One region of the Planococcus chinensis genome, then DNA from elsewhere that is predicted to be linked to it. Evidence: riboswitches for the same ligand, from Rfam matches in the RefSeq annotation. Region 1 holds a riboswitch; the other holds the start of a gene.

Region 1 (3,126 bases):
AAACTTCTCCCACGACTCTTTCACCTTTGCACGGTATACAGTTATCTTTTCTTTCATTTATGCTCCATCCTTCTTCTCATGTGCTGGAATCATAATTGCATTCTCATGACTTCCTGGTAAGCTTCAACCACTTTGTTGCGGACTTGGACGGTCATCTGAAGGGACAAGCTCGCTTTTTGCGAAGCGATCATCACTTCGTGGACATCCTGCACTTCGCCGGTGACGAGCTGTCCGGTCAATTTATCCGATTCGTTCTGGGCCGCCTTCACGTCCTGCAGCGTATTCTTCAGAATTTCGCCGAAACCTTCGACTTTATTTTCAACCGCGGGTTTCGCGATTTGTGAGTTTTGCAAAAAGGGTGCTTGTACTTGGCTGGTGATTTCCATAATGACCTCCTAGATGGACTTTATTAAATGAATTTATACTTTTTCAGTATCGATATTCCGCAAAACAGCTTCGCTTTGCTGCGGGCTTGCGCCGAGCTGTCCCGCGGCAGTCTCCGCTGTTTTGCTCCATATCTCAGATAGCATTGCTAAATGAGATATGCTTTCATTCCTCAAAGAAGTTTCTAGCGCCGCCGCGCCCAGGGCTAGGCGGAGTAGTGAGACGAGTGGTTTTCTCGGCTCATTACGGAAGCCATGCCCAAAGCGCCGAAGCGGAATATATACTTTATTTATTTACCGATCTCCAATGCTTTCATGAACATGCTCTTCGATGCGTTCAATGCCGTGACGTTCGCTTCATAAGAACGGGTGGCCGACATCAGATCGACCATTTCTTTGACCGGATCGACGTTCGGCGAGTAGACATAGCCGTTTTCGTCCGCATCCGGATTGTCCGGCGCGTAGGTCTGGACAAACGGCGCTTGGTCTTCTCTGATCTGGGAAACCGAAACGCCCGAAACTGGACCAGCTCCCCGGCTGATTGCTGAAGACAAATGCTGCTGAAACGGCGAAACGCCGTTTTGCGACAGTTCCACCGTTTTCCGGCGGTATGGAACCCATTCGCCGTTTACCATATGCCCGCGCGTTGTGTTAGCGTTCGCGATATTCGATGATACAACGTCCATCCGCAGGCGGTTTGCCGTCAAGCCGGATGCACTGATATTCAAGCCGTTGAATAAATTCATTGATGATTATCTCCCTTCAATGACGGTGCGCAGGGAATTGAATTTTCCATTGACCCGTTCTGTTAAGGCGTTGTACCATAATTGGTTTTTCGCCAGTTCCGCCATTTCGGCGTCCATGTCGACGTTGTTTCCGTTCGGCGTTATTTTGGTGGAGTGGTTTTCTTTGATGATGGAAGAAGAGCCTAGCCCGTTTTCGGTACTGAAAGCAAAATGCCGCGGATCGGTTTTCTTGCTCGCCATGGCTTGGGTGCTGATTGCCGTATCAAACGCTGACTTGAAGCTCACTTGTTTGCTCTTATAGTTGGGGGTATCCACATTCGCAATATTTGCAGTGTGGACACGCTGTTTTAATGTGGCAGTTGACATCGCTTGTTCCAATGATTGGAACGATTGGGGAAAGAGATTCATTTTATAGCTCCTTTGCTGAATTTTGGCCAATAAAAAAACCCACTCAAAAAAGGGCGGATTTACATTCAATCTACCATTTTTCGGTAACCCGGCTGCCATATTACAAGGTAATTTAGGCCCGTGGCTTTGCGCCCTCCCCTTTCGGAAAAGTTTGCCGTTATCGTATGATAATCACTATTCTATTTTTCAAACTCGGTATTTCGTACCAATTTGATTTTCAAGTTCGAAAATTATAGTAACATGATTTTATTAATTTGTATATTTTTCTTTTATAAATTTTTTAGTATATATTTTACATTTTTTTCTGTTGTTCGTCGCAAAAAGATGTTATGCTTACCCGTAAATGAGCATATCCCATTTTGAGAGGAATGAACTAATATGTTTCGTGGTTTATACACGGCCACTTCCGGCATGATGGCGCATAACCGGAAACAGCAGATGCTGACCAATAATTTGGCGAATGCCAATACGCCAGGCTTTAAACAAGACCAAACGGTCATCCGTTCTTTTCCCGATCAGCTGATCAAAGCGATGGGATCCGCGAAAACAATGGCTTCCGGGCATCATCTTGGCAGCATGTCAACAGGCGTCTATGCACAGGAAGGCATTCCGTCTTTCGCGCAAGGCGCTTTAAAATCGACTGGAAACGCAACAGATTTTGCGTTAATGGACGATCTGCTGCCTGTCAATCCTGCCACAAATGAGCGGGGGTCTTTAGTCTTTGCCGTCGCGCTTCCCAATAACGAGGTCCGCTACACCAAAAATGGCCAGTTTTCTGTCGGTCCGGACGGGTTGTTGAAAACGAGTGAAGGGCATAATGTCCTCGGCTCGGACTTATCTCCTATAAGAGTTGATTCTAAAGATTTCACTGTCGAAGAAGATGGCACAATAACTTCGGCAAACGGAACCTCTACCAATGACCTATGGATTGGCTATACAGAAAATCCTCAGCAATTGGTAAAAGAAGGCCATGGTTTATTGCGCTGGGCTGGCAACGGATTGGAAGTTCCACAGCTTGCCGAAGGTGTTCCCTTCCTGGATAATTCGCGTTCATTTGTCAAACAAGGGTTCGTGGAATCGTCCAATGTCGATCTGACCCAGACGATGACTGACATGATGAGCACCTACCGCGGATTCGAATCAAATCAGAAAGTCCTACAGGCATATGACCGTAGCATGGAAAAAGCGGTCAACGAAATTGGCCGCGTTTAACGAGGAGGTTTCCAAACGATGAACATTCAAATGAACACAGCTGGAAATTCGATGCGCGAACTTCAGAAAAAAGTCGACGTCATCGCCAATAATATTTCCAATGTAAATACAAATGGCTATAAAAGGCACGAAGCAAACTTCTCCGATACACTCGTCCAGTCGATCACCAAACAAGCCGGTCCGGCACATGAAATCGGACGGAGTACGCCAAATGGACTACGTATTGGTTCTGGCGTCAAAGTCGCCGAAACGAGCCTTCGGAGCGAACAAGGCTCCATCCGCCAGACCGGCCGTGACCTCGATTTCAACATCCAGGGCAGCAACGGATTTTTCCGGGTCGCCTCTGAAGGGAACGTCTTCTACACCCGGGACGGCTC
Region 2 (3,126 bases), on a different contig from region 1:
ACATCTGGGTTCACCTTCTTTTGAAAAAATTTCTGGATGGTTGTTATTATACTATATCGCTTTCGAGGATGCCTTGTCTGACAGCCATAATATGTAAAGTTATGTATAAATAGATAGTCTTTTATTGCAATTATTCTGGATGAGTTGCGGCGAAACGGCTTCGGTCTCTAGCGGCGGCAGCTTTGGAAAAGGGGGATTCACAGGTTCCAATAAAAAAAGACACGCTGATATCAGCGTGTCTTGGATATTAAGGCTGCAGCGTCATCCAGCTGCCGACATGGTGAATGGCATTCCCTTTGTAAGCAGGGTTCCCTGCGTAATGGGCAGCGACTGCCGCAAGTTCCTGTTCCATGAAGGCTTCGCCTTCTTCGGCAAAAGTGATGATGCTGCCTTCATCGGTCACATCGGTTTCGACGCCGACGATGATGCTTTTGCCCAGGCGCTGGGCCATGGCCATTTCGTTTTTGACGATGTCAATGATCATCGGCGCTGAATCACGGTAAGCCATGATGCCGACACCCGCCGTATTGGCGATGACCCACTCTGCGAGCAGGCCCGTGCCGTATGTGTTTTTGTAAGGGATCTCATCAAACCAGAATGGCATGTCGGCTTCCAGCGGAAGGCCGATTTTTGCTGTGCTTGTATGGGCTCGTTTAAGAAGCGCTTGGAACGATTTGACGGTTGCTGCCTGGTTGGTATTCCAGCCGCTGTACAAATAAGGCTCAACGTCCAGATGGACACCTGCGAACCGGGTGTTTTCCGCGGCCTGCGCCTGATAATCGGCTACCCAGGACAGGAAACGGTCCTGATTGATGTAGCCTTTTGGCGCTACCCATGAAGGGGCTCCGTCGAGTGCATAGATGTCGATGCCCCTCGCTTTCGCTTTCTCGATGAAACTGCCATAGGCCGCTTTTGGAATGTCTCCGTCGATTTGGACGTAGACTTTGTTCAGTCCTTTGCTTTCCAGGAAAGCCAATGTGCCTGCTTCGTCATTCACGAACAGCCAAGGATTCCAAAGCCAAGTCGCACGGACGGGTTGGGGCGCTTCGTTTGCTTGCACATGTCCCGGGCTGGCCAAAGCCATCAAAGAAAATAATGCCATGACAATCACCACCGCTTTTTTTAGCATTTTCTATTTTCCTCCATTCTGTCAGCCGAGGCCCACAGAATGGATGCCTGGCAACCTGACGACCGTGCACTGGGAAACAGTGTGTAGGCTCATGGCTTTGCGTCCTTACCTTTCGGATAAGTTTGCCTTTTTCAGATGATTTTCCTTATTGTACCGCCTTTGGACGACTTTAGTCCAATTACTATGGAACTATTAATTTGACGAGTGTTGGAACCGTTTTTGTGATTACAGGGGATATTCAGCAGGCTCTAGGCACGGAAGGGAAGATGGGCCTCTTAGGAGTTGGCTAAAGCGCTGCCAAAAAGGTATCATGAAAGCAACTGCGGGAGGCCGCAGGCAAGATTGCTTTGCTTCATCGGAGCGAATCGGCTATCCGGTTTTACAAAATAGAACTTTGCGGAAGGGGACCTGAAATTGCCATACCAATTAAGAAAAAACTTTAAGCTGTTCTCTTTGAATTCAAATCCCGAACTGACCAAGGAAATCGCGGAGCTGCTCGGCTGCGAACTGGGCAAAAGCTCCATCACCCGCTTCAGCGACGGGGAAGTCCAGATCAACCTGGAAGAAAGTGTGCGCGGGGCGGAAGTCTTCCTGGTCCAGTCGACAAGCCAGCCGGGAAATGAGCACGTCATGGAACTCTTGATCATGATCGATGCGCTGAAGCGGGCATCCGCGGAAACCATCAATGTGGTCATCCCGTATTACGGCTATGCGCGCCAGGACCGGAAAGCGAGTTCGCGCGAACCGATCACGGCGAAGCTCGTGGCGAACATGCTGGAAACCGCAGGGGCAACCCGCATCATCACGATGGATCTCCACGCGCCGCAGATCCAGGGCTTTTTCGATATGCCGGTGGACCAGCTCTTGGGCGAAACGGTCATAGCGGCGCATTTCCTGGAAAAGGGATTGGAAGATGCGATTGTCGTTGCGCCGGATAACGGGGGACTTGGGAGAGCGCGCAAGCTCGCAAGCGACTTGGACGTGCCGATCGGCTTTATCGACAAGCGCCGGATGAACCCGGGCGAGCCTGAGACGGTGAACATCGTCGGGGACATCCAAGGCAAGAACGTCATCATCATCGTGGACATCATCGATACGGCAACGACCATCTCCTTGGCGGCCAATGTCCTCGTCGAAAGGGGCGCAAAAGCCGTCTATGCCTGCTGTACGCACGGCGTGTTGTCCGGCGGGGCGATCCAGCGGATCCAAGAGTCGGCTGTCACGGAAGTGGTGGTCACCAACACCGTCCGCATCGCTCCGGAGAAGCGCATCCCGAAACTGACAATCCTGTCGGTCGCGCCGCTGCTGGCGGAAGCAATCGAGCATGTGCATAATGAGAAACCGGTCACGCCGCTGTTCGAGTGATTCCGAGGGATTGCTTGGTTCTTCCGCAAACGAATAAAAAATGCTTCGGAAAAGAGGCAGGCACGGGAAATGGGCTCACGCGGTTGTGGGCTCATTTTTCTTTGGCGTTTTGGGGAGTGCCTGAACTAGCCATGCTCCTCTGCTTTTACGGCTCGAAGCTTGGAGGACGGAACAGGAAACCGCCTCTGCCCGAAATACCGAAGGACAATCTTCAATGGGCCGCAAAAATTTCCGGATCATTGCATTGCCGCACCTGAAGAATCATTGATATCCAGTTTTAAGGCGTATAAAAGCAGCGGGGAAATGGCCGGGCTTTGCCAGCTGGCAATGAATGAAAAAGAAGAGATTTTTAATATATCCGTATATTTTAAAAAATAAGCGATTTTTAAATAAAAAATCTATGAAAACGCTTTAAAAAAACGAATGATAGTTATGAAAAAACTTTTAATGTTCGTGTTTAGGTTGACCTCTATAAAGATCCTTGCTATCATTAAACCGAATTTAAAATCGAATAATGTCGTATAAGATTGGGGATATGGCCCGATAGTTTCTACCAAGCCGCCGTAAAGGGTTTGACTACGAGGTAAGTGATAAATGGAGAGTGCGTTTGGTGCTTTCTTTTATTTATACGT

The links. A riboswitch is a leader RNA that binds a small molecule or an ion and turns the genes downstream of it on or off. The one in region 1 is predicted to bind cyclic di-GMP.
Region 2: another riboswitch for cyclic di-GMP. It lies ahead of ACFSDB_RS01060 (glycoside hydrolase family protein); the one in region 1 lies ahead of flgB (flagellar basal body rod protein FlgB).

Annotation. Positions count from the first base shown of each region.
Region 1 is NZ_JBHUFW010000004.1:323,437-326,562, reverse strand. It holds gene fliF (flagellar basal-body MS-ring/collar protein FliF) at 1-57, opposite strand, end outside; gene fliE (flagellar hook-basal body complex protein FliE) at 90-386, opposite strand; gene flgC (flagellar basal body rod protein FlgC) at 674-1,129, opposite strand; gene flgB (flagellar basal body rod protein FlgB) at 1,136-1,537, opposite strand; cyclic di-GMP riboswitch class I at 1,617-1,703, opposite strand; gene ACFSDB_RS03935 (flagellar hook-basal body protein) at 1,916-2,749, shown strand; gene ACFSDB_RS03930 (flagellar hook-basal body protein) at 2,768-3,126, shown strand, end outside.
Region 2 is NZ_JBHUFW010000002.1:227,283-230,408, forward strand. It holds gene ACFSDB_RS01055 (diguanylate cyclase) at 1-4, opposite strand, end outside; gene ACFSDB_RS01060 (glycoside hydrolase family protein) at 248-1,129, opposite strand; cyclic di-GMP riboswitch class I at 1,176-1,266, opposite strand; gene ACFSDB_RS01065 (ribose-phosphate diphosphokinase) at 1,544-2,494, shown strand; purine riboswitch at 2,992-3,093, shown strand.